DNA from 3 places in the Microbispora sp. NPDC088329 genome. Region 2 is predicted to be linked to each of the others. Evidence: riboswitches for the same ligand, from Rfam matches in the RefSeq annotation. Region 2 holds a riboswitch; each other region holds the start of a gene.
The links. Region 2 has a riboswitch for cyclic di-AMP ahead of AB0O28_RS15065 (CHAP domain-containing protein). Riboswitches for the same ligand answer to the same signal wherever they lie in the genome.
Positions count from the first base shown of each region.

Region 1: another riboswitch for cyclic di-AMP. It lies ahead of AB0O28_RS00205 (NlpC/P60 family protein); the one in region 2 lies ahead of AB0O28_RS15065 (CHAP domain-containing protein).
Region 3: another riboswitch for cyclic di-AMP. It lies ahead of AB0O28_RS28265 (NlpC/P60 family protein); the one in region 2 lies ahead of AB0O28_RS15065 (CHAP domain-containing protein).

Region 1 covers NZ_JBFBIP010000001.1:35,762-45,101, reverse strand. Annotated here, with positions in the region: gene AB0O28_RS00235 (helix-turn-helix transcriptional regulator) at 555-1,478, opposite strand; gene AB0O28_RS00230 (hypothetical protein) at 1,990-2,232, shown strand; gene AB0O28_RS00225 (transcriptional regulator) at 2,532-3,167, opposite strand; gene AB0O28_RS00220 (DNA-binding protein) at 3,164-3,559, opposite strand; gene AB0O28_RS00215 (PEP/pyruvate-binding domain-containing protein) at 3,619-4,902, shown strand; gene AB0O28_RS00210 (TOPRIM nucleotidyl transferase/hydrolase domain-containing protein) at 4,977-5,546, shown strand; gene AB0O28_RS00205 (NlpC/P60 family protein) at 5,617-6,183, opposite strand; cyclic di-AMP (ydaO/yuaA leader) riboswitch at 6,242-6,399, opposite strand; gene AB0O28_RS00200 (hypothetical protein) at 6,721-7,809, opposite strand; gene AB0O28_RS00195 (hypothetical protein) at 7,880-8,785, opposite strand; gene AB0O28_RS00190 (FAD-dependent monooxygenase) at 8,895-9,340, opposite strand, start outside.
Region 2 covers NZ_JBFBIP010000006.1:231,300-240,639, forward strand. Annotated here, with positions in the region: gene AB0O28_RS15040 (GNAT family N-acetyltransferase) at 1-320, shown strand, start outside; gene AB0O28_RS15045 (DUF6295 family protein) at 486-773, opposite strand; gene AB0O28_RS15050 (dienelactone hydrolase family protein) at 784-1,527, opposite strand; gene AB0O28_RS15055 (tetratricopeptide repeat protein) at 1,641-2,840, opposite strand; gene AB0O28_RS15060 (AAA family ATPase) at 2,837-4,315, opposite strand; cyclic di-AMP (ydaO/yuaA leader) riboswitch at 4,585-4,727, shown strand; gene AB0O28_RS15065 (CHAP domain-containing protein) at 4,896-5,957, shown strand; gene AB0O28_RS15070 (DUF305 domain-containing protein) at 5,988-6,626, opposite strand; gene AB0O28_RS15075 (hypothetical protein) at 6,868-7,068, shown strand; gene AB0O28_RS15080 (hypothetical protein) at 7,226-7,825, shown strand; gene AB0O28_RS15085 (MarR family transcriptional regulator) at 7,900-8,403, opposite strand; gene AB0O28_RS15090 (four-helix bundle copper-binding protein) at 8,460-8,867, opposite strand; gene AB0O28_RS15095 (DUF4236 domain-containing protein) at 9,049-9,282, shown strand.
Region 3 covers NZ_JBFBIP010000018.1:2,893-12,232, forward strand. Annotated here, with positions in the region: gene AB0O28_RS28255 (RDD family protein) at 1-858, opposite strand, end outside; gene AB0O28_RS28260 (amino-acid N-acetyltransferase) at 997-1,548, opposite strand; cyclic di-AMP (ydaO/yuaA leader) riboswitch at 1,923-2,092, shown strand; gene AB0O28_RS28265 (NlpC/P60 family protein) at 2,245-3,204, shown strand; gene AB0O28_RS28270 (LuxR C-terminal-related transcriptional regulator) at 3,285-3,533, opposite strand; gene AB0O28_RS28275 (helix-turn-helix domain-containing protein) at 3,607-4,017, opposite strand; gene AB0O28_RS28280 (NADP-dependent oxidoreductase) at 4,114-5,037, shown strand; gene lysS (lysine--tRNA ligase) at 5,150-6,835, opposite strand; gene AB0O28_RS28290 (type III pantothenate kinase) at 6,895-7,677, opposite strand; gene AB0O28_RS28295 (L-aspartate oxidase) at 7,685-9,340, opposite strand, start outside.

The DNA of each region.
Region 1 (9,340 bases), on a different contig from region 2:
GCTAAGTGAGCCCACCGTCAGTCGACCCGGAGCGGCGCGGCGACCGACCGTCGTCGGCCTGCGCGTGCTCGCCCCTTTTTCCCGCCGCAGAAAGAGCAAGGCGAGTTCAGATATCCGTTAGCGTTAGCATGGTGCTTGCCGTGTTCTCTCCTCGGCGATTCCGATGACAATGTGGCGGAGCTACGGAATGTGGCTTCTCATCCGGTGAATGCCGGATGAAGGCGGCCTGTTCCGGGCTCTGCCCATCTCAATCGGTTGCGTCTGTCGAACCAACAGATGTTAGCGCTAACAGTGACGGGGGCGGTCAAGTGCTCCTCTCTGCCGGGCGACTGGAGGTGGTGGTGGTGGGGAGCAAATATGAAGTCATGAGATCTGTCAAGGAATAGCCTTCTCCTTGGAAAGGATCCTCGCCTTCGGCCGTCCATTCCTTCGGGTTTGACCAGGACAGAAACCGCGGCCGCCTCTGACGTCGCGATGAAATTTTCATCGTCGACGGATTTCGGCTGCGGCGACGAGGCGCGCGTTTGATGGTGTTCGAGCCGTTTGCGCGACGGCTACCGCGGACGCGGCGGCGCCGGTCGCCTGCCGTCGTCGGCGAGGTGCGTGGCAGGTGAGGGTGCGGCGTGAGGCTCACGGTCCTCGCCGGCGTCCGCGATGACTTTCAGGAGGCGTAGCCGCTCCTCGTGCCCGGCCTTGGGGGTGAACACGATCATCAGCGGTCCGGGTGGGGGCTGCAGCGGATAGGCGTCCCACTCGACGGCGATGTCGCCGACGCGCGGGTGCCGGATGGTCTTGGTGCCGTGGACGATTTCCCTGACGTCGTGCCGTGCCCACAGCCGACGGAACTCCGGGCTGCCGACGCTCAGTTCGTTCACGACCGCGACCGCCCGTGGATGATCCGGATCGGTGGCGACGGCGGCACGCAGGATGCCGATGTAGTCCAACGCCATGGCTTCCCAGCCCGGGCACCGCAGCCGGAAGGCCTCGTGAAACAGCATGAGGAGCACGTTGCGCCGGTCTGGTGGAAGCTCGCGGGGATCGCCCAGCAGCGCCGCGGCCAGGTTGTTCCATGCGAGCATGTCGAGGTGCCTGGTGGCCACGAACGCCGGCAGGTCTATCGCCGCCAGCAGCAGTCGGGTGTTCCTCGGCACCCGGTCCGCCGCACGGAGGGCCGGAAGCCGCGGTCTGCGCGCCAACTGCGCCAGCCTCATCAGGTGACGCCGTTCCACCTCGTCCATGCCGAGCGCGTCGGCGATCGAGTCCAGTAGCGCGTCGGAGGGGCGCACGTTTCTGCCCTGCTCCAGGCGTTGGTAGTAGTCGGTGCTCAGCCCGGCCAGAGCGGCGACCTCTTCGCGCCGGAGTCCCTCGACCTTTCGCCTCGGGCCGGGCTCCAGCCCGAGGTCCTGCGGAGTCGTCCTCTCGCGCCGAGAGCGCAGGAATATCCCGAGCTCCCGGGCCGCTGCCCGCTCGTTGCCCATGATTGAAGTTTGCATTACCACCGCGCGGCGATGGCGGCTTCACCCGGCCCAAGATTCACCGAACGCGCACCGCCGGGTGTCCTCCTCCTTTTGGTGGACGTGCTCGGCCGGCCGGCGTCCGCCGGACTCCGACGACCTTGTGCCGAGTGCGGCCACGACGCGCCCATGAAGTACGGAGCCGCCGCACCCGCCACAACGATCTTCTGCGATACCGCTGAAACATCACTCGGCCCGCGCCGTACGGCAAGCCGTCGAGCGCACTGCCGGTCGGCGGCGCGGGGACGCGGGCAGGAGCCTCGCCGGCATGGACTACCTGCGGGTTTCCCCAATGGCCGCGAAGCCTTCAGCCTGCCGCCATAGCGCAGAACCGCGGGATCTCGGTAGGCATGCCAAACCCCGGTTCAGAAGATCCAGGGAGCCGTCCGTCGCGGACCCTACCGTCGGCGGTACGAGATCAACTCGCCGTGGGCTCCGGATCCGCCCCCAGCACCCGATCGATGGGAGTCGAAGCGTGAAACTCGGAACGCGCATCGCCGTCGTCGCGGCCGCCGCCGCCTCCAGCGCCGGTCTGCTCGCCGGCCCGGCACAGGCGGCCACGCTGATCAGCAGCTTCGCGCCCAGCGAGGCCGGAAAATACATCTGCAATGCCGTGGAAGGCTACTTCGAGCAGAAGAAAGCCGAGGCCGAAGGGCACTCCGGGGACTGGTACTACTGCGAGGGGACGCCCAGCGGGTGGTACCTCTACGAACGCTGAGCCGTCCCGACCTTCCGGAGGACCGGTGGGTCGCATGAATACGGGCTCGTCGACCGGTGTCGACGCCGGAGACCCTTCTGCCCGGTGCCTCGCCGGGGTGACGACCTCGACGGAGGAGTGATCGGAATCACTGAGACCTCCGGGCGGCGGTCAGGCCTGCCCGGAGGTCTCGTTCGTCTTCTGGTCCGGCAATCCATCCCAGAACGGGGCCACGGCGGGAGGACGACGTCGACCAGGGCCTGACCGCTTCGGCGTCTGTCCCTCCGTGGCCGTGGCGCGGAGTCGTCCGGAGATCGAGGTCAGGATTCCGCGTGCCGGTCGATGCCGAGCGTGGCGATGAGGTCTTCGTGGAGCTCGAACCAGACCCGATGGCAGGAGTCCACGTCGGTGCGGTCGACCCAGGCGCCGTCCCCGGCTCGGGCGCGGGCCAGGGCTGTGGAGAACCGTGTGTCATATCCGCGGAACCGCGTGAGAACGCGGCAGAGCCGGTCCGCGAGTGGCGTGAGTGCCCGGTCGATGCAGGCGAGCTCATGGAGCACCCCGGCGTCCCAGACCGGATCGGAGTGGTCGTTGACGGCGAGCCGATCGCCGGCGGTGGGGCGGATCTGCCAGTCGGTGCAGGCGTGTAGCAGAAGGGCGTTCAGCGGGAGGAACCCGCGGTAGACGTCGCGGACCTCGTCGGCACCGCCGGCGCGGGTGAGTTCGGCCGCGAGCAGGCGCTCGTTCTCGGCCCGGCCGGGGTCGGTCAACGACCAGCCTCCGGTGCCGGCGAAGGCGGTGTGCTCGACCCAGCCACGCGCCTCGGCGTCGCGCAGCGCCTCTTTCGTCGTGGCCTCGTCGAGCCCGTACCGGCGGGCGATCACCGGAGTGTCCGCGAAGCCGGTGATACGCACGGCGTGCAGGACCAAAAGGTCGAGCGGAGACTCTCGCGTCATGAGTCGGCGTCCTGTCGCGCTGTCAGGCGCATGTAGTGCTGCTGGCACGCCTGAGGGGAGTTGAACCCCATCGCGTGCGCCATCTGCGCCCAGGTGAGACCCGCGCTCCTGGCGATGAACAGCAGGGCGGATTCGAGCCCTTCGACCTCGGCTCGTGCGGCGGGCAGGAGGGCGAGCGCGCTCAGGATGTCCTCCGGGTCCAGGCCGGCGTTGCGCCAGACGGCGAACTGCACGAGGTCGACCGCCGACGGCGGGGCGGGTGAGGGGCGCCATGGGCGGGCGTCGAGCTCGTCAGCGCCCAGGTCCAGAAGACGTGCACGCGCGTCCTGCTCACGCTGGGCCTGCACGTGGTCGGAACCCACGCCGTACGCGCTGTCGTGCTTGCGTCGCATGCGTCCCAGGATGGACAATCAATAAACTATTGTCAACAATTTGTTGAGGAGCGGGGCGGATGATCGTACCCCTCATGGAGGCTGTCGCCGGCACCTGCGGGGGCAAGGCCGGTGCCCTCGGCGCATTGCTCCGCGCGGGTCTGCCCGTGCCCGACGGCTTTGTCGTCTCGTTCGCCGCCTATCTGGCCGCTGTCCGCGACCTGGACCTCGGGCGGTTCGCCGGCGAGCCGGACGACGTCCATGCGGCGGCACGGACGATCGAGGCCCGGCCGGTCCACGCCGCCGTGATCGACGCGCTGGAACGCGCGCTCGGCGAGCTCGGCGATCCGCCCGTGGCGGTGAGATCATCGGCAGCGCGGGAGGACACCGCTCAGGCGTCGGCGGCCGGTCAGCACGAGAGCTTCCTCGCCGTGCAGGGAGCCGGTGAGGTCGCCGAGGCCGTACGTGCCTGCTGGGCCTCGCTGTTCTCCCCGCGTGCCGTCGAATACCGGGCCGCCTCCGGCCGCGACGGCCGACCGTCCGGCGACCCTGTGATGGCCGTCATCGTCCAACGCCACCTGGACGCCGAGGTGTCCGGGGTCATGTTCACCCCCGCGGACTCCGGCGACGCGACCCGGATCGAGGCGTCCTGGGGCCTCGGCCCCAGCGTCGTCGAGGGCAGGGTCACCCCCGACTCCTACCGGGTCACGGCAGACGGGTCGGTCACCCGCACCGTGGCGGACAAACAGCAGCGCCTTGACCGGCGCGGCACGCGGCTCGTCATCCGCGACGTGCCCACCGGCTCCCGGAACCGGCCGGCGCTCGGCGACGTGACCGCCACGCGGCTGGCCGAGCTGGGCGGACAGATCGCCGCCGTGCTCGGTGGACCGCAGGACATCGAGTGGGCGATCGCCGACGGCCGCGTCTGGGTTCTGCAGGCACGGCCGGTCACCGCCGCACCGCCACCACCGGCATCGCCCTCCGACGCCTCGGACATGCCGGCCGTCACACTCACCGGGACGCCGGGCAGCCGCGGCACCGTGACCGGCACCGTGAGAATCGTCCGTGGGCGCGGCGACTTCGCGCGCGTGCGTCCGGGCGACATCCTCGTCTGCCCCTTCACCGACCCCGCCTGGACACCGCTGCTGCGCATCGCCGCCGGCGTCGTCACCGAAACCGGAGGCGTGCTCTCCCACGCCGCGATCGTCGCTCGGGAACGCGCCATCCCCGCCGTCCTCGGCATCCCGAACGTGACGAGCAGGCTCCGCGACGGCACCGTCGTCACCATCGACGGCACCACCGGCACCGCCACGGCGGAGCCCGGAATCATCGCGGGCACAGAGGCGAACGCGGGCTCGACGTAGCCGGCCACGCTGCCGCTCCCATGAGGAGGAAAAACCGGTACGGACTCCACCGGATGGGGTGCGAGGCTGAGCGCGTGAACCGTACGCGCACTGTGGTCCTGGTCGAGGGGACCAGTGACAAGTCGGCCGTCGAGACGTTGGCCGAGCGCCGCGGCCGGGACCTCGCGGCCGAAGGCATCTCCGTCGTGGCGATGGGCGGCGCCACGAACATCGGGACATATGCCTGCAGGTTCGGCCCCGCCGGTCGCGACCTCCGGCTGGCCGGTCTGTACGACGCCGGTGAAGAGGGCGCCTTCCGGAGGGGCCTCGAGCGTGCCGGCCTGGGATCCGACCTCGACAGGAGCGATCTGGAGACGCTCGGGTTCTTCGTGTGCGTGGCCGACCTGGAAGACGAGCTGATCCGCGCCCTCGGCACCGCCACGGTGGAACGCGTCCTCGATGCCGAGGGCGAGCTCCGCTCATTCCGCACACTCCAGAAGCAATCCGGATGGCGCGGGCGGAGCACTCACGACCAGCTGCGCCGGTTCATGGGATCAGGCGGCGGACGCAAGATCCGCTACTCGGGCAGGCTCGTCGCGGCACTGGAGCCCGACCGCGTGCCACGGCCGCTGGACGGACTGCTGGCCCACCTGCGGCAGGGGTGAGCAGAGGCGGAGCTGCCCTGACGGTGCCCCGGCAGGGCAGCTCCGCCGGACGCCTCTACGACGTCCCGGGTCAGACGCCGGGGCGTACGGCGGTCAGGAAGCCGTTCCTCCAATAGCCGTTGAGCCTGTCGACGCTGACCACCGCGCCGCTGTGCGGCGCGCTGATCACCTTCTTGTGTCCCACGTACATGCCCACGTGACCGCCGCCGCTGGTGAAGATGAGGTCGCCGGGCTTGATATGCGCCAGGGAGACCTTTCTCTTGGCGGCGTTGAGCATCGACCACGTCGTACGCGGGAGTTTGACGCCGGCCTTGCGCCAGGCGAACTGGACGAGCCCGGAGCAGTCGAACGCGTGCGGGCCTGTGGCGCCCCACACATAGGGGTCACCGAGGTGCTTTCTCACCACCTTGATGGCCCGCTCGGCCTTCTTCTGCTGGAGGGCGGCCTTGGTGAGCTTCTTGTCCGCGGCGTCCTCCGCCGCGGGAGCCGCGCTGGTGTCCGGGGTGACCCCCGTGACGGCGGGCTCGGGTGCGATGACCCCGGGGGCCGGGGGCGGAGCTGCCATCGTCTCCGAAGCGGCGGCCGCGGGCAGTGCGCCGAAGCCCGCTACGGAGGCGGTGAGCGTGGCGCTACCCACAGTGACGATGGCGATGCGGAGCAGAGTGGTGGGGTTGGTGGACAGGGGATCTCTCCCTACGGTCTTCCGCTTGCGCCTACCGGGTTAGCTGACGGATTCGGGCAGGGAAGTCGCCCTACGGCGCATGCGCGCCGATTCACCCCAGACCTTCGGCGAAGGTCGACTGGTTCCCCGGCTCCGGGCCTCCTTGCTGCTCGGATTCGGCATCACCGGCGCCCAGGGGGGCGGAGAGGACATGGCGGCGGTGACTGTGGATGGTTTCTTCCGAACACGGCCGGGCCGGGTTCGCCGCGGCGGCGCCACAGGGGCGCCGCCGTAGGGCAAGGAAACTACCAAGCAGCCCCATATCGCTGCAAAGGGGGCAAAAAGGCGTTAAAGGATCAAAAGGAAAAACCGCAGGTCAGTACGCAGGTGAGGCTGCTTTTTGTGACGCTCATCACATCCCGAGAGGGCGACCTTCACGGCGTTCGGCCATGCGCCGGGCCGAGAGCCGGCCGTGCCCGCGCTGAGAGTCGGCCGTGCCCGCGGACGAGCCGGTCAGCGCGTGCGCCAGAACGCGCCGTTGGCCGAGGGGTCGTCGGGGTCGCCCTGCGGCACGGTGAATCCCGCGCCCCACACCGTCGCCGTCCCGGGCCTGCGCGCGATCGAGAACAGGACGGCGTCGGTGCCGGCCTTATGGGGAAGCGGGGCGCCGCGCCACGCGGAACCCGTGACATGCCAGAGGGTGGGGTTCCAGCTGCCCTGCACGACCCACACGCCGCCCTGACCGTCGGGCTCCACCTCCGTGTACGGCTGCGCGTTGGCGGCACCGATCGAGGTGTCCCATGACCTGCCGTTCCAGTGCATGACCAGGGTGCGGCCGTAGGTCACGTCGTCGCCCTCGTCGTCGGCGCCCTCCCAGGTGACGCCGCCGACGGCCCACACGTTCGCCGGGCTCACGACGGCGATGTCGTTGAGGACCGCGGCCGCGTCGGGAGCGGGCAGCTTGATCGCGGGCGTGGGCGCCAGTGCCCAGGACCTTCCGTTCCACCGCATGATCGCGGGACGGTCGCCCGTGGTTCCCGCCGCCCAGACGTCACCGGCGGTGAAGGCGTCGACGGCGGCGGCGCGGGCCGGCAGCCGGACGCTCTTCCAGGAGGACCCGTTCCAGTGCCTGGCCGAGGCCGAGGACTCGGCGACCGCCCAGACGTCCTTCGCGCCCGCCGCGTCGGCGTCCGTCGCCGAGAAGCCGCCGAGCGAGAGGGTGGTCCACGCGCGGCCGTTCCACCGGGCGGCCTTCTTCGGGCCGAAGACCCATACGTCCCTGTTCGAGGTCGCCGTCACGGCCTTCAGCTCGTACGGCGGGCTGCCGGGGATCACCGTCCACGAGCCGCCGTCGAACCGCTGGACCAGTCCCCGCTGCCTGCCGTTCACGACCCGGTGACCGGCCGCCCACACCGACCCGTTGCCCAGGACCGTCAGGTCGTTGAGTACGTCGTCCCCCGGCAGTGTGTTCACCCTGGTCAGCCGCCACGCCGACGCGGTCTGCCCGGCCTGCGGGCCCTGGTGGGTCACGCCGGAGGCCGCCACGGCCGGCATGCACGCCAGCCCGAGCGCCGTCACGGCCGAGACGAGTACGGTACGCATGGTGCTTCCCCTCCACTCGCCAGTACGACGTCTGGGAGAGGGCATCCGTTCACACGGGTGACGGCCGGGCTCATTTCTTCTCCGTCCACGGCTCGTAGGCGCTGTCGCCCGGGAGCACCCAGGCCTTCGCGTCGGGCCTGGCGAGGCTGCGCAGCAGCGACGCCTTGCCGGTCGTCTTCGAGACCCGGTAGATCGCCACGCCCGTCTTGGTCTTCGACCGGACGATCAGGCGTCCCTTCTGGTCGAATTCGAGGTCGTCGATGTACTGCCCGCGAGGCAACCGCACGGTCACGGTGCGGCCCGCGCGGCCGGTGCGCAGGTCGACCGGGCGCAGCCTGCGCAACGTGGGTGACGTGCCGACGAGCTCCACTGCCGTGTGGTGGTCGTTCGCCAGCGCGTCCGGCGACAGTTTCGCCTTCAGCCGCAACCGGGCACGCAGTCGCCGATCGAACACCGTCACCCGGCTCCCGCCCACCCTTCTCAACAGCAGCCGCTCGCCGTCCGGGCTGAATCCGTCGAAGCTCCAGTCGTCCCTTCCCCCGGGATTCGACATCGTCGTGCCTTTCCGCAGGTCCACGAAGGCCCCCAGCGCCGGTGCGGAGTTCCCGACGATCACGAAACTCCCGTCATACGACACCCACGGCCACTCCTCGCCGATGTCGTACGCCTTGATCTCCCGTGACACCACCCTTTCCCTGCCGTTGGGGGTCCGCTCGACGAACAGGCCGTCCGACTCGCGGAAGTAGAAGAAGTGCCGTCCGTCCCCGCTGATCAGGAACGGCGCCCGCCAGCCGGCGTTGACCGCGTCGTCGGGTGCCGCGGCGAGCGCTTCCGGCACCTTCACCACGTTTCCGTCGGTCAGGACCAGTTCCCACGCCTGGGTCAGCCGCGCGTACGCGATCGTGGCCGGCGTGGCGGCCGCCGCGGGCTGTCCGCTCAGCGGAACGGTGGCCAGGAGAAGTGCCGCGAGAGCCATGCGCAATCTCATGCCGGGTGAGATGCCGGAGAACCTCGGAATGTTCCGGATTCGGGCTGGATCCCCAGCGATCGGCGTTGGCTGGTCACGCGGATGACGGTGTCCGCGGCTACGCGGCCGGCGTTCGGTAATCCCTGATCGTGATCGCGGTCGCGGCCCTGCGGATGGGCTCGGTGACCCGCTCGATCATGCGGTCTTTGCCCGGCAGGTGCGGCATCAGCCGCAACATCAGCATCTGGAACCGGATCTGTGCCTTGGACTTCAGCACCATGCCCTTGAGGTTGTTCGCGGCGAGCTTCTGGTTCTCCTCCACGAAGTGCCGCATCTCCCGCTCGTACGCGGCGAACCCCCCGGCGTGGTCTCCTGCGGCGTGGTCTGCTGCCGTCTCGGCGAGGCAGCCGGCGAGAACGTAGGCGCCGACCAGGGCCAGGCTGGTGCCCTGACCGGACGCGGGTGACGCGGCGTAGGCGGCGTCACCGACCAGGGCCACCCGGCCCGACGACCAGCGGTCCATGCGCACCTGGCTGATGGAGTCGAAGTAGAAGTCCGGCGCGT
Region 2 (9,340 bases):
GCGCGGCCCGGCTGCGCCGCACACAGGAGGGCGGCGGCGCGGTCCGGTTCGTCCGGGCCCCCGGCGGCGGCTGCGCCGGAGCGGCCATGTGCTCCGCCCCGGCCGTGGGAACGTCGGAGCTCGCCGGGGTCGGCACCCGTCCCGGCCTTCGTGGACGGGGCATCGCCGCCGCGGTCACCGCCACGCTCGCCGAAACGATGTTCGCCGGGGGAGCCCGGTCGGTGTGGCTGGAGTACGGAGGCGAAGGCTCGCGCCGGGTCTACGAACGCGTGGGCTTCCGGCCGGGCGGCACCCGCCTGTACATGTCGCTCGACGTCTGACGCACCCGCCGGCCGCGCTATCCCCGCCGTTCACCCCGCTCGCTCAGCCCTGCTCGCTCAGCCCTGCTCACTTACTTCGGGCGGGCAGGGCGAGCGGCCCGACCAGACGCGGCCCGAGCGGACGCGGCAGGGGCGGGCGGACGAGACCGCGTCGGGAGAGCCGGATCAGGCGGAGGCGGGACGAGGAGCGGCCGACGCGAGGCCGGGCGGCGCCGCGGCCAGTGCCTTGTGGATCGCCTCGACCAGCGCGAGCGCCGCCTCCTCGGTGAGCTCGATGGCGACCCGGGCCGACGGGCCCTCCGAGGGGTTGGTCAGGTCGATGTTCACCGTGTGCTCATGGCACGCGTGGTAGGGATGATCGACGTAGACCATGCCGTCGGTGACGGTGAACCAGCCCGAGGCCCCCTTGGCGGCGCCGTCGAGACGGAGCTTCTCGGTGAGATAGGTGCACATCCTGGTCTCCTCAGGCGGCGAGGCGGCGGCCGAAGAAGCCGAAGACCTTCTTCCAGCCCTCCACCGCGGCGGCGGGGCGGTAGGCCGGCCGGTCCACGGCGAAGAACGCGTGGCCGGCGTCGGGGAAGACGTGGAACTCGTGTTCCTTGCCCAGTTTCTCCAGCTCCGCGGAGAGCACTCCCACCTCTTCCGGCGAGGGGAACCTGTCGTCCGCGCCGAAGAGCCCGAGCAGCGGGCAGGACAGATCGGCGGCCCGGGAGATCAGCGGCTCGGCCTTGAGCGGATATTCGGCGGGCGGCGCGGTGACGACGAAGGCGCCGTAGCAGTCCACCGCGGCGTCGATGTCCAGCGAGCACGCGGAAAGGAAGGCCTGCCGTCCGCCGGAGCAGTAGCCGATCACACCGATCCTGCCGTTGGCGTGCTCCAGGGCCTTGAGATAGGCCGCGGCGCCGGCGACGTCGCCGACGAGCTGTTCGTCCGGGATGCCGCCCTTGGCCCGGGCCGCCGCGGCCTGGTCGTCCGGGCTGACGCCGGCGCCCTCCCGGGAGTACAGATTCGGGCAGATCGCGGCGTAGCCGTTCGCCGCGAACCTGCGGACGATCTCCTTGGTGGCCTCGTCGTAGCCGGGCATGTGATGAATCACCACGACCCCGCCGTGCGGGGCGGAGCCGAGCGGCCGGGCCGCGTACGCTTCGAGGCCGGCGCCTTCGTGCCCGGTCACGGCGACCGTGCCGGCCCACATCGCGTCGGTCATAGTCCCTCCACCTGTGATCACGCTCCCGCACGAGCCGGTCGCCTCCGGCGGCGGGTCCAGGAGGGCCACGATAATGCTTGCTTTGACTAACTAAGCAATCGGCCCCGGGCCGGTCAGAGCGCGTGCGCCGCACCCGTCCCGAACAGGCGCCGCACGCCCGCCGCCACCCAGATGGAGGCCACCCCGGCGTACGCCGTGAGCAGCGCGACGGTGGGGAGGGACGCGATCGCCGACAGGACGGCGGCCAGCCCCAAAAGGCCCGACCAGCCGTACAGCACGAGGCGGCCGCGGGGCGCGCTCGTGTGCGCCGCCTCCTGCACGGGGGTGACCAGGGCCATGACGGCGGCGCCCGCCACCGCGGGCGCCGCCCCGCCGGTCGCCACGCCGGCCACGAGCAGCGCCGCACCCGCGGCGGGAAGGCAGCAGCACAGCGCCGCCACTCTCGCCTCCCTGGTGTCGAAGAGCAGCCTGGTGGCCCTGGCCCGGGCCAGGCGCAGGGTGGTGACCGCCTCGGCGACCCAGGCCGCCCAGTGCAGCAGCGCGATGAGGACGAAGACGGCGATGAGCGGCGGCACGGCCGGCAGCAGGAACACCATCCGCCATCCGCCGGAGAACGTGCCGCGAAGGCGCGCGAGCACGCGGTAGACGGGGTTACGCCGCTTCAACGCCGCCACCAGCAGGTCCCTGGCCTGGTCGAACCCGGGATCGAGGCGGAGCACCTCGCGGAACGCGCGGGCCGCCTCGGCCGGCGCGCCGAAGGCGAGCTGCGCCCGCCCGTACGCCAGATGGGCCGTCGCGCTCTCGGGATCCAGCCCGACGGCGCGCGCGGCCGCCTCCTTCGCCCGGAGGGCGTCGCCGAGCACGGTGAGGGCCACCGCGAGGATGCCGGCCAGGTCGGCGTCCTCGGGGTCGGCGGCGAGCCCGTGCTCCGCCGCGTCGGCCGCCTGCGGCCACTGCTCGAGGGAGACGTGCGCCCGAGCGAGCAGCTCCCACGCCGGCGCGTGCTCGGGGGACAGCGCCAGGCACGCCCGCGCGGCGGCGACGGCCTCGTGCGGGCGCCCCGCCCGGTGGTACGCGTGCCCGGCGACGTAGTGGGGAAACCAGTGGTCGGGCGCGAGCCGCACGGCCTCGGTGGCCTCGCCGATCCCCTCGGACGCCCTGTGCTGCTGCGTCAGCGCCACGGAGAGGAAGGCGTGCCCGGCGACGTTCTCGGGCTCCCGGGCGAGCAGGCCGCGCAGTTCCCGTTCGGCCTCCGCCGGGCGGTTCAGCGTCAGCAGCGTGCGTGCCCTTTCGAGTGGCGCCGCGGCCGTCACCACCTGCCCTTGCCGCCCTTCTTGCCGCCGAACGCACCGTTGGATGTGCCGTTGATCCAGGGCATCAGCTCGTCCCAGGCGCCGGAGTCGTTGGCGTGCAGGACGTAGTTGCGCGCGGTGGTCAGCCACTCGCGTACGGCCGTGGGCCGCACCGTCTGGGCCGCGGCCAGCAGGTCGGGTGTGGACAGGGGGATGGGCCGGCCCGCGCTGATCGACTGATGCAGCTTGGTCTCCACCGCGCGGTCGACGACACCCTTGAGGTCCGCGCCCACGAACCCGTCCGTCACCCGGGCCACGGCGTCGTAGTCCATCTCGGCCAGCGGCTTGTCTCGGCAGAGGATGCGCAGGATGGCGGCGCGGGCCGCGGCGTCGGGCGGCGGCACGAACACCAGCTGGTCGAAGCGGCCGGGCCGCCGGAACGCGACGTCGATGTACCAGGGCGCGTTGGTGGCCGCCAGCACCAGGACGCCGTCGTTGGCGTTCTCGTCCACGCCGTCGAGCTCGGCGAGGAACTGGTTGACCAGCTGGCGGGTGTGCGCCTGGCGCATGTCCGAGCGGCGCGCGGCCAGCGCGTCGACCTCGTCGAAGAAGAGCACGCACGGCCGGTTGCGCCGGGCCATCTCGAACGTGGCGTGCAGGTTGCGCTCGCTGGACCCGATGTACATGTCCAGGATGTCGGCCAGGCCGACGTCGATGAACGACGCGCCGAGCTCTCCCGCCGCCGCCCTGGCCAGGTGGGTCTTGCCCGCGCCGGGAGGGCCGTACAGCAGCACTCCGCCGCCCGCCCGCTTGCCGAACGCGGCGAACAGCTCGGGCTGCTGGACGGGGAGCAGGAGCTTCATCCGCAGCGCATCCTTGACCGCCTCCATTCCCGCCACGTCGGCGAAGGTGACACCGGAGCGCTGGACCTCCACGTCGCCGTCGTGCGCCGGTGCGGGGTACGCAGGTGGGGGGTACGCCGGGCCGGGTGGCGGCCCCGGCGCGTACGGCGTGCCGGGCTGCGTCTGTGGCTGCTGCGCCTGGCTCTGCTGTGTCTGGCTCTGCTGTGTCTGGGTCTGGTACGGCGTGGCCGGCTGCGGCTCCAGCCGGGCGGCCAGGCCGGGGTCGGACAGCGACGGATCGCGGGAGACCGCGTCGTGGTAGCGGCGCGCCGCGCCGGGCACGTCACCCTCGCCCAGCAGCGCCCTGGCGGCGAGCAGCCCGATCCGCGGCGGGAAACCGGGCTCGGCCAGGAGTGGCTGGAGCGCCGACAGCGCGGCGCCGTAAGAGCTCTGCCGGACGAAGGCCTCCGCCAGACCGGCGACGACGTCCGGGTCCCTGGGCGACAGCAGGAGGGCGGCCCGGTACTCGGCCTCGGCGTCGGCGAGATATCCCTTGGCCAGGAGCTGCCCGGCGAGGTGCCGCCGTAGGGGGAGGTTGTCCGGAGACAGCCGCGCCGCCTCCCGGAGGGCTTGGAGTCCGGCGTCGTCCAGCACTGCCCGGGTCCCTTCTGTCGGTCGATCCGAAATGACCGTAAGGCTACCCACGTGGTCGGACAGCGGTGATCTCTACAGGCTCCGCCCGGCCGTCGGCGCCCCCTGTGGCGCATCTCACGGTTGGTTGCCCGCAACCGTGGGGACCTGCGGGAAACTTCGGCCGACCGCAGCAGGAATCGGGCTGTTTGCCGGGTTTTTGGCCGTGTCTTACTTGTTATCTACTAAGCTTCCCGTGTGTCACGCCGGTGAGCGGTCCTCAACCCGAGGACGACCGGCGACCGCCGAATCCCGGATGTCATCGATCCCGGGAACCGGGGACCCACCTTTTCTGGGGTGAATCCGGACCATCCGGTAGGGCTACTCCTGGCCCGAACCCGTCAGCTAACCCGGTAGGCGGCCAAGGAGAGGAGAGCGCGTGGAGTGTCCGCTCCACCTGCCCACCCGGTCCGGGGTCCGTCGCCCGGACCACATGCCCGCCCTGGAACGTCTCCAGGCTTCCGGGGTGATGGCGCGCCCGTGACGGGCTGCCACGTCTCCCGTTTCTGATCCCGCCCCGCCGCGGCCGTGTCTTCCGGCCGCCGTGCCGTCACGCGGTGATGCCGCCCTGCCGTCACGCCCGCGGGCCGGTTCGTCATGTCTCGAAGCGCGCCATGAGGAGCCCGCGATTTCCACCGATCCGATAGCACGACAGCTGCTCGACGCCGTCCGCCCGGAACTGGGCTACCGCGAACGAGCCGGGAAACACACGAAGTTCGGCGAATGGTACGCCGACACCATCGCCAAGGACCCCGACTTCAGGACCGCCCCCTGGTGCGACATGTTCGTCTCCTGGGCGGCGAACCAGGCGGGCGTACAGGACCGCGTCGGCGAGTTCGCGCTGACCACACGGCACGCCAAGTGGTTCAAGGAGCACGACGCGTGGAGCGGCACGCCCGAGCCGGGCGCCGTGGTCTTCTTCGACTGGTCGGGGTCCAAGAAGATCCGAGACATCGACCACGTCGGCGTGGTCGAGAAGGTCGTCCACGGGAAGGTCCACACGATCGAGGGCAACGTCGACGGCGTGTGGCTGAAGCGCAAGGTACGCGACAAAAGCAAGATCGTCGGGTACGGCCTGCCGCGCAAGGTCAAGGTCACGCCGAAGGCGCCGGTGACGATCCAGCCCGTGGCGGCGGTGCACGCGAGCGTCCCGGGTGCGGTGGGGCTCACCATCAGGAACTTGGCGGCCACGCAGGGGCAGTCCCCCGGCGTCGTGTGGTCGCCCGGCGACGCCGTCCTGCCGGCCGGCCTGCTGTTCGCGGTCGTCTCCACCGCCGTCACCGGGCTCCGGGTCAAGGCCGCGGCGGCGACCTCCGGCGGACGGCACCGCAAACGCGGCCCCGGACGGGTCACTGCGCGTGCCACGGTGGGGGCCACGGTGGGGGCCACGACGCGGGCCGCTCGCCCGTCCGCGCGGGCGTCCGCGAATCCGGCGCCCGTCAATGTTGTGTCCGGCGGTCCGGCGCCCGTGTCCGGCGGTCCGGCGCCCGTCAAGCCGGCGCCCGTCAATCCAGCGCCCGTCAATGTGGCGTCCGTCAATGCGGCGGCGTCCGGCGGTCCGGCATCCGGCGGGGAAGACGGCGCCCCTCGCCCGAGCATCGTCTGACACCGTCGGCGGCCGCCCGCGTCGTCCGCTTCATCCCCGCAGGCGTTTCATCTCCGTGATCTCGGCCGACTGGCTGGACACGACGGACGCCGCCAGCCGCCGGGCCGGCTCGTAGACCCCGCCGCGCAGTTCGTCCCGCCCCATGGTGACCGCGCCCTCGTGGTGCCGGATCATCATCGAGAGGAACTCCCGGTCGAAGGCCCGGCCGGACAGCCCTTCGAGACGGCGCATCTCCTCGGGGGACATCATGCCGGGCATGGCGTGACGGTGCGCCGGCGCGGGGCTCTCGCCGGACACCGGCTCGCCCCAGGCCGTGAGCCAGCCGCTCATCGTCCGTATTTCGGGAGACTGGGCGGCTTCGATCCGCTCGGCGAGCCGCACGACCCGGGGGTCCGACGCCCGTCCCTCGGCCAGTTTCGCCATCTCCACCGCCTGACGATGGTGCGGGATCATCATCCGGGCGAACATGACGTCCTGCTCGTTGTGATCGGAGGCGAGAGTCGTGCCGACCGGTGCCGCCGGCGTCGGTGCCGGCGTCTGAGCCGGGATCTGAGCCGGGATCTGAGCCGGGGTTTGAGCCGGGGCCGTCGCGGCGAGAGCGGCGCCCCGCGCGCCGCCGGTCAGCAGACCGGCCGCCAGCAGGGCCGCCGGCAGAACGCGTCCCCTCATGGCCGGCACCTCCACTCTCGCGCTCTCGGCGTGAATCGGTTGCGTCCCCGCCTTGCCGGGCGAACCGGGCCCCCGCCCGCGGCGGCGCCCGCCGAACCTGCGTCAAGGCGGACCTGCCCGCCTCTTCCCCGTCGTACCCCGCCCGGCGGGAGCTCTCCGCCTGTGCTCGATCCGTACGAGCATGTCGCTTCCAGGCGCAGCGCGGCGACGTGCACACGGTCCTCGTGAACGGTCGCGTGTGGTGAAGCACGAGCACCGCCTTGCCGGCGTGGACCTCGCCGCGGCCCGCCGCGAGGTGGAGCGGACCGTCGAGTATCTGCGTGCGACGCTGGGCGAGGAGGCGTGGCAGAAGGGGATGAACCCCGACATCCCCGAAACGAGGATTCTCGGCAACCCCTACACGTACACCGACTACCACAGCGCCGCGACGCACAGCCGCTGAGCTGGTGCGCGGCGTGCCCGGACCAGAGGAAACCCTGGGGAATTCATGATTGTTTAGTGCTCTTTGTGAGATTTGGTCACCAGTGGGGCTAAGGTGGGCAGCCACCCGCGGAAGCCGTGGAGCTTTCCCCCGAAACGACCGCTGGGAGTTGTCTCACATGCACGGGCACGTCCCCTCGCAGACGAGCCAGGATGATCGGTTCCGGCAGGAAGTCCTCTCCAGTCAGGAGGAGCCGGCGACCAGGCCGAAGAACAGAAAACCCCTCATCATCGCCGCCGCGGCCCTGGTCGCCGTGCTGGCCGCCGGGGGAGCGGGTTACGCGCTCGCCGGCCGCTCGGACCCGTCGGGTCCGCCCGCCGCGGGCGGCACGCAGCAGTCGGCGGCCCCCGCACAGGACGGCGATACCGCCGGTTCCTCCGGTTCCTCCGGGGACGACGCCGGTGCGGGGGACGGACAGGAATCGCAGGGCTCGTCGGACCAGGGCGCGTCGGACCAGGGCGCGATCGGGTCCGGCGGAGACGGCTCCGGTGGAGCGCAGGCACCCGCCGGAGGAGGCGCGGACACCGCTTCCGGCTCCTCGGGCGGGGGCTCGTCCGGTCAGAAGAGCGCCGGAGCGGGCCGGGCCGGGACCGGCTCGTCGGGCAAGACGGGCGGTGCCTCGAAGGGCGGGGCCGGCCAGGACCGGGGTGAGGTGCCGTCGGGCGCCGACGGAGCCCCCGGGCTCATCCCCGGGGCCTGCGCCGCCTCCGGCTGCTGACCCGCTGCCGACCCGCTGCCGGGCCGCCCGCGAGGGTTCGCGAACGCCCGCCGCTGGGCCGCCTGACACGGCGATCAGGAGGACGGGCCGGGCCACCCGAGCGGGAAGGCGATGCGGGCGGGCGGTTCGCCCGCCGCGTCGTTGAACTCCCGCATAGCGACGATGAGGGCCCGCCGCTGGGCCGCCGGCATCCGCGTGAGGATCGCGGTGATCTCCTTCTTGCGCCGGGCCGTGACCTCGTCCACGATCCGCCGTCCGTTGTCGGTCAGCCGCAGCAGCGTCTCCCGCCGGTTGTGCGGATTGACCTCGCGCTTCATCAGACCGGCGACGGCGAGGCGGTCGGCCATGCGCATGGCGGTCGACGGATTCACACCGAGCCTGTCGGCCAGCGTCACCAGCTTGGTCTCGCCCTGTCCCACAACCAGCAACATGCGGAACTGGGGCAGGGTGACCCTATCCTCAGCGGCGGCGAGAGACCGCGCGGAGATCGCGACGAGCACACGCGAGGCGGTGAGCACGGCGGCGGTGACGGCCTCGAGGTCGTCGCCGGTCGGCTCGTCGTCCCCTTCTTCTGCCATAGGAACCGTTTTTACACGGTCTCTCTCACCGGTACGTCATCGCATCGGGCAAACGCTCAGCCGAGCGCGGCCAGCAGCTCGTTGCACGCCTGGGCGCAGCGCCGGCACGCCTCGGCGCACACCCGGCAGTGTTCGTGTACGTGGGCGTGCATACCGCACTCGTCGCCGCAGCTGCGGCAGGCCTGCGCGCACGCCTCCAACTGGGCCCGCGTCAGGTTCGCGTCGTAGCCCGTGTGCCTGGACAGCACCCGGCCCGTCGTCGCGCAGATGTCGGCGCAGTCGAGGTTGGTGCGGATGCAGCGCACGAGCTCCGCCACCGCGTGCTCGCTCAGGCAGGCGTCCGCGCAGGCCGTACAGGTCTGCGCGCAGTCGAAGCAGGCCTCGATGCAGTTGGCCAGCACCTGCCTGTCCACACCGCCGAGATCGGCGGGATAGGTCTCCAGCATCACTCCGGCGTGTCCCATGGCGTCACTCCTTCCGGTTTCGGGCGGGCATCTTCGCGGGCAGGCGCGGAACCCGCGGACGCGGCGGGGACCGTGAACCTTCGCGCCCGTTCGGGATTCCCGGCACGTTCCTGGTGGCCCGAAAGCTCGGGCATGCCCAGCCCATACCCATCGGCACGGTCGTAAACGGAGCCGATCCGGTGTGCTGATCGTCTTTGCGGGTAGTCGCGGAGGCACGGACAACCTTGGAGAAGTCATGGGCTGGAGCTACCGAAAATCGATCAAGATGGGACCGTTCAGGCTCAACCTCTCGCGCGGCGGCGTCGGGCACAGCTTCGGCGGACGCGCTTTCCGCGTCACGAAGACGGCGGACGGGCGGCGTACCCTCACCGTGAACCTGCCCGGCGGCTTCCACTGGAAGAAGACGCTCAACTGAGCCGGGGACGGCCGGGGCGGCGGGCGCGACCCCCGGTGCGCGCCCGTGGACCCGCCCG
Region 3 (9,340 bases), on a different contig from region 2:
GGCCGCGTACGGGTGGCCGAAGCCGGGCTGGCCATAGCCCTGCTGGCCGTACTGCTGCCCGTAACCCTGCTGCGGATCCGGCTGCGCGTACTGCTGCTGGCCGTACCCCTGCTGGGCGTACTGCTGCTGCGCATAGCCCTGCTGCTGACCGTAGCCCTGCTGCTGGCCCTGCTGGGCGCCGTAGCCCTGCTGGCCGTACTGCTGCTGGCTGTAGTCCTGCTGCTGGGCCTGCTGGCCGTAGTCCTGCTGCTGGCCGTAACCGCCCTGGGACGACTGGCCGTACTGCTGCTGGGCCTGCTGGCCGTAGTCCTGCTGCTGGCCGTAGCCACCCTGGGACGACTGGCCGTACTGCTGCTGGCCCTGCTGGGCGCCGTAGCCCTGCTGACCGTAGTCCTGCTGGCCGTAACCGGGCTGCTGGCCGTAGTCCTGCTGGCCGTAGCCCTGCTGCTGGCTCTGCTGGGCGCCGTAGCCCTGCTGGCCGTACTGCTGCTGACCGTAGTCCTGCTGCTGGCCGTAGCCACCCTGGGACGACTGGCCGTACTGCTGCTGGCCCTGCTGGGCGCCGTAGCCCTGCTGACCGTACTGCTGCTGGCCGTAACCGGGCTGCTGACCGTAGTCCTGCTGGCCGTAGCCCTGCTGCTGGCCGTAGCCCTGCTGCTGGCCGTAACCGCCCTGGGCGGGGTCATAGCCGGGCTGCTGCTGCGGGCCCGTCTGCTGCCCGGGCTGGCGATAGCTGACGACCGTGACGTCGGGGTCGTAGTCCTGGGCTGGTCTGTCCGTGCCGTACCCGGGGCTCGATGACGGCGGTGGCGTTCCGTCCGACTCGTCCTGGGGGTACGGCGGCTGTCCGGTGCTCACCGTGTCACCTCGTTTCGAAGACGCATGCGCCGCACGTCTGTAGCACACGCTGATATTGCCAAAAGTAGCGACAGGTGTATCAACAGTCACCTTTGCGGCGGTCGACAATCAGCGTCAAAGATCACAAACCAGCCTTCATCAATGGCGATCGAGGTGCAGCAGCATTCGGGTGTTCCCCAGAGTGTTCGGCTTGACGTGCTCCAAGTCGAGGAACTCGGCGACGCCCTCGTCGTACGACGCGAGCAGTTCCGCGTACACCTCGGGGGAGACCGGGGTGCCCTGAATGGGCCTGAAACCGTGCCGGGCGAAGAACTCGACCGCGAAGGTGAGGCAGAAGACCCTCCGCACACCGAGGTCCCTGGCGGTCTCGATGAGCGCCGCGACGATTTGATGGCCGATTCCCCCGCGGCGCGCCGCGGGATCCACCGCCACGGTCCTGATCTCGGCCAGGTCCTCCCACAGCACGTGCAGCGCGCCGCACCCGACGACCTGACCGCCGATCTCGGCCACCCAGAACTCCTGGACGTCCTCGTACAGCGTCACCGTGCTCTTCTTGAGCAGACGGGGACCGACTCCCGAGTACGCGTCGACAAGGCGCCGGATGGCCCGGACGTCGGGCGTCCTGGCCCGGCGCACCGTCACGGCGGTGGCGCCCTCTCCGGTGGGCGTCTGCGCGGCGACCTGCTCCATGAGCGGCCAGCCTAGCCGGACCACGGGCGATCCCTCACCGTCGGCGTCCAGCGGCATCATGGATAACGGTCATGCCCAAACGCCACACTCGACATAGGGCCTGACTGTGCGTAGCCGCCAGGATACGGGCGAACGACCCGCCCGCCCGGCGGCAGCAGTTCCGGTTCGTCCCATTTTTCCCGAGAGTCCCAGCAGCCAATACAAAGACTCAGATCCGCTCAAACCCAGGTGAACGCGGACATACCAGTGCCGAACTCGTGACCCGGTTGTGATCAATCGGTTGTCAAACGTAGACGGGTTTCGGAGTTCTGGTTGAGCAAGAACTCGCCGTGCACTATCGTCCTGCGACGATGCCGGTCATCGTGCACGCTCACGGCGGCCGGGCGCCGAGTCTTCGAAGCACCGCGTGCGGAGGGGAGCCGGGGACCCAACTGCAGGATCAGGATCGGTTCGATCTCAGATCGTCAAGGGGTGAATCCGTCAAGGTAGGGCTACTCCGGCCCGAACCCGTCAGCTAACCCGGTAGGCGCTCAGTAGCGCCCCGCCGAGCGGTCCCGTCCCGATGACGCGGGCCCGCCCCGGGGCGCATGTGGGAGAGGAGCTCGGTTGCGCATGCGTGGAGGACGGTCGGCGGGCAGGCACGCCCGCGGCCGACAGTCCGGATCCGGCACGGCCGGTCCGGGTGCAATCCGCCGGTTGGCGTTCGTCGGCGTCGCGCTCACCGCGATCACGTTCGGCGCCCCGGTGGTCCGCGCCACCGCCGACCCGAAGCCGAGCCTCAAGGAGCTCACAGAGCAGGTCGAGAGCCTCTACACCGAGATCGAGAGCCTCACCGAGCAGTACAACGGCGAGCGCGTGCGTCTGAAGGCGGCCGAGCGGTCCGCCGAGCTCGCCAAGAAGAACCTCGCCAAGAGCGAGGCCGAGCTGGAGGTCCGCCGGCAGAAGGCGAGCGCTCTCGCACAGCACTCCTACATGACCAACGGGCTCAGCGGCGCGCTCGCGCTCATCGGCGGCGACGGCGACCCCAGGGAGTACCTGGACCAGGCCACCACGACGTACGCCCTGGAGCTGCAGGGAAGCCAGGAGGTCGCGGAGGTCACCAAGGCCATGGACGCCGCCGCGCGGGCCAGGCAGAGCGCCTCCGCCCGGCAGGCCGAGGTCAAGAAACTCCTCACCGGCCTCGACTCCCGGCGCGACAAGATCAATAAGTTGATCAAGAAGACCGAGAGCAGCCTCTACCGGCAGGTCTCCCGGACGGTCGGCAGCGAGACGCGCAGCAGGATGTCGTTCCCCATCGTGGGCGACGGCAAGGCGGCCCAGGCGGCACGCTGGGCGCTCAGGCAGCAGCTCAAGCCGTACGTGTGGGGCGCCGAGGGGCCCGGCTCCTTCGACTGCTCGGGTCTGGTCATGGCGGCCTACCAGGCCGTCGGCGTCAGCCTGCCGCACTACACCGGCGACCAGTGGACGGCGGGCACGCACATCTCCCGTGACCAGCTTCGCCCCGGCGACCTGGTGTTCTTCTACTCCGACCTGCACCACGTGGGCATCTACATCGGCGGCGGCTACATGATCCACGCGCCGCGCACGGGAGACGTCATCCACATCGCGAGGATCGCCGGGCGGCCGTTCGCGGGAGCGGTGCGGGTCGCCGACTGAGTCGTCCGAACCGAAGGCGTGGGGTGGAACCGGGTCGCCGACTGAGTCGTCCCGAACCGAGGGCGTGGGGCGGAACGCGGTCAGATGAGACGACGGCGTGCCGCCCAGGCGACGGCCTCGATCGCGGTCGCGACGCCGATCCGGTCGCAGATGCCCCGCAGCCGGCGCCGCACGGTGCGACCGCTGACATCGAGACTGCGGCCCACGCGATCGGCTGTCACGCCCTTGGCCAGCTCCGCGAGGAGAAGCAGGTCCTCTTCGGTGAGACCGGCACGGTCAAGGTCCGAGGCGGGATTGCCACCTCGGTAGACGACCTCGGGAACACCCATCGTCCGCCCTCCCCCACGACGATGATTCGTCGGCCCACCCTTCAGGGACGGTAAACGCCTGCCACGAAGGTCGTCAAGGTGCGGAGTCGGCCCGCCGGTCGTACGTCTCCCGGGCCGCCTCGACATCCTCCATGTGGACCTCGGCCCAGTTCTTGATCGCTTTCAGCAGCGGCATGAGACTTTCACCCAGGGGCGTGAGCCGGTAGTCGACCCGGACCGGCACCGCGGGAGTGACCGTTCGGGAGACGAGGCCGTCGCGTTCCATCGTCCGCAGCGTCTGCGTGAGCATCTTCTGGCTGACGCCCGCGATCGTCCTCGCCAGTTCGCTGAAGCGCCGCGGGCCGTCGGCGAGCGCGGTGAGCGCCAGGCTCACCCACTTGTCGCTGAGCGCGTCGAGCAGCTGCCGCGACGGGCAGGCCGCGACGTACGCGTTGTACCGCCGGCGCGCCTCTTCCCGCTGCTCGGCCGCCGTCTGCGTGGGCATGTCTTTCCTCCGCGTCACTTACGCACTTTGAGGTGCCTACTTACCAGAAGAGAGTAGGCCTCCCTACGCTCCTTGGCACACCGGAAGGAGGAACTCATGAGAGCACTGGTGGCACGGGACGGAGCCGTGGGGATCGTCGACGCGGCCGAGCCGGAGCCGGGGCCGGGACAGGTGCGGATCAGGGTCGAGGCGGCCGCCGTGAACCCCGTCGACCTGCTCACGGCCGCGGGCACCCTCGCCGACAACGGGCTCATGCCGCATCTGGAGACGTACGCCCTGGGATGGGACGTGGCGGGCGTGGTCGACCGGGTCGGTCCGGAAGTGACGGGCGTGCAGCCCGGCGAGCGGGTCATCGGCTTGTCGGACCGCCTGACGGACCGGTTCAAGGCCCAGGCGGACCTGGTCGTCCTGGACGAGACGGCCGTCGCGCCCGCGCCCGCGGGAGTGGCCGCGCCGGAGGCGTCGACGCTGCCGCTGAACGCGCTGACCGCCGTCCAGGCGCTCGACGCCACCGGGCTCGCCCCGGGCGAGACCCTGGTCGTCACGGGAGCGGCCGGGGGCGTCGGTGGCTATCTCGTGGAGCTGGCGGTCGCACGGGGGATCAGGGTCGCCGGGGTCGCCGCGCCCGGCGACGAGGCACTGGTCCGAGACTTCGGCGCGGAGTGGTTCGTGCCGAGGGGCACCGATCTGGCCGCGGCCGTCAGGGGCGTCGTTCCGGGCGGTGCGCACGGCCTGGTGGACGCGGCGGTCGTCGGCCTGCCCGCGCTGGACGCCGTACGCAACGGGGGCGCGTTCGTCGCCGTGGGCGCCGGGCTGGCCCCCATCCCGTTGCGCGGCATCCGGGTCTCGACGGTGTTCGTCCGCGCCGACGCGGCCCAGCTCGGCCACGTCGCGAAGCTGGCCGAGGCGGGACGGCTGAGCATGCGGGTCGCGGGCACCTATCCGCTGGAGCAGGCCGCCGAGGCGCACGAACGCCTGCGGAAGGGCGGCCTGCGCGGCCGGCTCGTCCTGCTGCCCTGAGTCCTCTGCCCTGACCCGCCTGCCCCGGCTTGTCGCGCTCTGTCGCGACAAGCGGGTCGCGGGCCGGACGGCCATGCCGTCCGGCCCGCTCCCAGGAGGTCAGGCGCCGGGATCAGGCACGGCCGAGCAGCTCGCGCACCCGGTCGCGGCCCACGGCCAGCAGCAGCGTGGGCAGGCGCGGGCCGGTGTCACGCCCGACGAGCAGCCGGTAGAGCAGGGCGAAGAACTCGCGCTGGGCCGCCTTCAGCTCGGGCGTGGCCGCCTTGGCGTCCATGTCGAGCCCGGCCTGCACCTTCGGCACGCCGTACACGAGGGTGGTCAGCCCGTCGAGCGACCAGTGCTCGTCGAGGCCCTCGGCCAGCAGGCGCAGCGACTCCCGCTCCTGCTCGCCGAGCGTGTCGAGCAGTTCCTTGTCGGGCGTCTCGCGCACCTGGGTGCGCTCCTCCGCGGGCACGTAGGTGTTCACCCAGTGCTGGGCGCGGTCGAGCCGCGGCCGCAACTCGTCCAGCCCGGCGATCTCCGGGTCGAACGCGCGCAGGATGCGCAGCGTCTGCTCCTCGTGCCCGGTGGCGATGTCCACGACGGAGGCGAGCGTCCGGTACGGCAGCCGCCGCGGCGTCTCGGGCAAGACCCGGGAGGCCGTGCTCGACGCCCGCCGGTAGGCCGCCTGGTCGGCCGGCAGCGCCGTGCCGTCCTGCACCTTCCTCGTCAGCGTGTCCCACTCGTCGTACATGCGCTGGATCTCCTGGTCGAAGGAGACCTTGAACGACTGGTTGGGACGGCGGCGCGCGTAGAGCCAGCGCAGCAGCGCGGGCTCCATGATCGACAAAGCGTCGGCCGGGGTCGGCACGCCGCCCTTGGAGCTGCTCATCTTGGCCATGCCGCTGATGCCGACGAAGGCGTACATCGGCCCGATCGGCTGCGGGGCGCCGAACACCTCGCGCACGATCTGGCCGCCGACCACGAACGACGAGCCCGGCGAGCTGTGGTCCACGCCCGACGGCTCGAAGACCACGCCCTCGAAGGCCCAGCGCATCGGCCAGTCGACCTTCCACACCAGCTTGCCGCGGGTGTGCTCGGACAGCAGCACGGTCTCACTGTGCCCGCACACGCAGGTGTAGGACATCGCGGTGGTCTCGTCGTCGTACGACGTGACCGTGGTCAGGTCGCGGTCGCAGGCCGAGCAGTAGGGCTTGTAGGGGTAGTAGCCCCCGGCGCCCGAACCGTCGTCCTCGCTCGCGGCACCCGAGCCCTCGAGGGCGGCGGCCTCGTCGGCGTCAGCGACCTCCTTGGCCTTGGCCTTCTTGGTGCGGTACTGGTCGAGGATCGCGTCGATCCGCCGCCGCTCGCGCATGGCGAGCAGCACCTGCTCCCGGTACGCCCCGGAGGTGTACATCTGCGTCTGGCTGATGCCGTGGAACTCCACGCCGAGCTCGTTCAGCGCGGCGATCATCGGCGCCTTGAAGTGTTCGGCCCAGTTCGGGTACTCGCTGCCGGGCGGGGCCGGGACGGTGGTGAGCGGCTTGCCGATGTGCTCGTTCCACGCGGGGTCGATGCCCACCGGAACCTTGCGGAAGCGGTCGAAGTCGTCCCACGAGATGATGTGCACGCACTCGTGGCCACGCCGCCTGATCTCGTCGGCCACCAGGTGCGGGGTCATGACCTCGCGCAGGTTGCCCAGGTGGATCGGGCCGGACGGGCTGAGGCCGGACGCGCAGACGATGGGTTTGCCCGGTGCGCGCCGTTCAGCCTCGGCGATGACCTCATCGGCGAAACGCGCCACCCAGTCGGCGTCCATCACGTCAGTCCTCTCTGAACGGGATCCTGCCTTCTATGGTCCCGTACGCGAGGGAGTCGTCAGGACGCGTTACGGGCGTAGACCAGCCGCAGGCCGATCAGCGTGAGCCAGGGCTCGTGGACGTCGATCGTACGGGCCTCGCCGATGACCAGAGGCGCACCGGTGCCCGTGGCGACCACGGTGACGTCGTCGGGGTCGGAGGCCAGCTCGGCCGTCATGCGGTCCACGATGCCGTCGACCAGGCCCGCGAACCCGTAGATGATGCCCGACTGGAGCGCCTCAACGGTGTTCTTGGCGATCACCGACCGCGGCCGGACCAGCTCGACCTTGTGGAGCTGGGCCCCGGCCGTGGCCAGCGCGTCCACCGAGATCTCCAGGCCGGGGGCGGTCACCGCGCCGACGTACTCGCCCCGGGCCGAGACGGCGTCGAACGACGTGGCCGTGCCGAAGTCCACGATCACGCACGGCCCGCCGTACAGGGTGGTGGCGGCGAGCGCGTTCACGATGCGGTCGCTGCCGACCTCCTTGGGGTTGTCCATCCGGACCGGGACGCCGGTGCGGACGCCGGGCTCGACGACCACCGCGTTGACGTCGCCGTAGTAGCGCCGGGACATCTCCCGCATCTCGTTGAGCACCGACGGGACCGTGGAGCAGATCGCGATGCCGCTGATGTCGGCGTCCTTGAGCAGCGGCGACTGCCCGAGCAGACCCTGGAGCACCACCGCGATCTCGTCCGCCGTGCGGCGGGGATCAGTGGCGATCCTCCAGTGTTCGATCACCTCTTCACCCTCGAACAGGCCCAGCACCGTGTGGGTGTTGCTGACGTCGATGGTGAGCAGCATTCCCTGATTATGCATCACGAAGATCTAGACCAAGGTCGAGTGCCGGGGCCGAGTGCGTGAGCGCGCCGACGGCCAGGTAGTCGACCCCGGTCTCGGCGACCGCGCGGGCCGCGTCCAGGGTCAGCCCGCCGCTCGACTCCAGCCGCGCGCGCCCGGCCACCAGCCGTACGGCCTCGGCGAGCTGGTCCACGGTGAAGTTGTCGAGCAGGATCTCGTCGGCGCCCTCGGCCAGGACCGGCTCGATCTGGTCGATCCTGTCCACCTCGACCTCGATGGGCAGACCGGGGAAGGCCTGCCGTACGGCGCGGAACGCCTCGGCGACGCCTCCGGCGGCGACGACGTGGTTGTCCTTGATCAGCGCGGCGTCGTGCAGGCCCATCCGGTGGTTGACCCCTCCGCCGGCCCGGACGGCGTACTTCTCCAGGGCGCGCAGCCCCGGCAGGGTCTTGCGGCTGTCGCGGACGCGGGCGCCGGTGCCCTCGACGGCGTCCACCCAGCGGCGGGTCTGGGTGGCGACGCCGGACAGGTGGGTGAGGAAGTTGAGCGCGGTGCGCTCCATCGTCAGCAGGTCCCTGGTGGCGCCCCGCACGGTCATCACCACGTCGCCGGGGCGCACCCGGTCGCCGTCGGCCGCGTGCCGCTCGACCTCGACCTCACCGGCGGCCTGGCGGAAGACGGCCTCGGCCACGGCCAGGCCGGCGACCACGCCCTCCTTGCGGGCCACCACGTCGGCGACGGCCCGCTGGCCGGCCGGGATGGTGGCGGCCGAGGTCACGTCCTGTCCCCCGGCCAGGTCCTCCTCGAGCGCGGCGCGGACGAGACCGAGCACGGTGTCCGGGTCGAGTCCGGCCTTGTCCAGTTCCGTCCGGAGCTCCTCGTGAGGCGTGTACGTCAAGGTCAGTCCCTCCGCGGTCAGAGTGATGTCGATGTGCGCCCGCCAGCGTGCGTCGTCGCGGTCGGGGTGGTCCTCCCGCCAGTGCGAGCCGCGGGTCTCCTCGCGTACGGCCGCCGCGGCGACCAGCGCGGAGGCCACCGTGAGGAGGTTGGTCGCCTCCCACGACTCGGTGCAGGGCTCGACCGCGACCGGCGTCCAGCGGGCGTCGGAGAGCGCGCGGGCGACCTCCGCGAGGCTGCGGTCGCTGCGCAGCACCCCGGCGCCCCGGCTCATGTGGCCCTGGATCCTCGGCCGCGTACGCGGGTCCACCAGGCCCTCGGGCCGGTCGTCCCGCGCGGGCTCGCGCGGGGTGGACTTCTTCGCGGCCAGATCGGCGGCGATGCGCTCGCCGTAGACGAGCCCTTCGAGGAGGGAGTTGGAGGCCAGCCGGTTGGCGCCGTGGACGCCCGTGCAGGCCGCCTCTCCGCAGGCGTACAGGCCGGGCACGCTGGTCCTGCCGTATAGGTCGGTGCGCACGCCACCGCTCGCGTAGTGGGCGGCGGGGGCGACGGGGATGGGCTCGGTGACCGGATCGATGCCGTGCTCGCGGCAGACGGCGAGGATCGTGGGGAACCTGGCCCGCCACTTCTCCTCGCCGAAGTGGGTGGCGTCGAGGTGGACGTGGTCGGCGCCGGTCCGCGCCATCTGGCGCATGATCGCCTTGGCGACCACGTCGCGGGGCGCGAGGTCGGCCAGCTCGTGCACGTCCCGCATGAAGCGCTCGCCGTT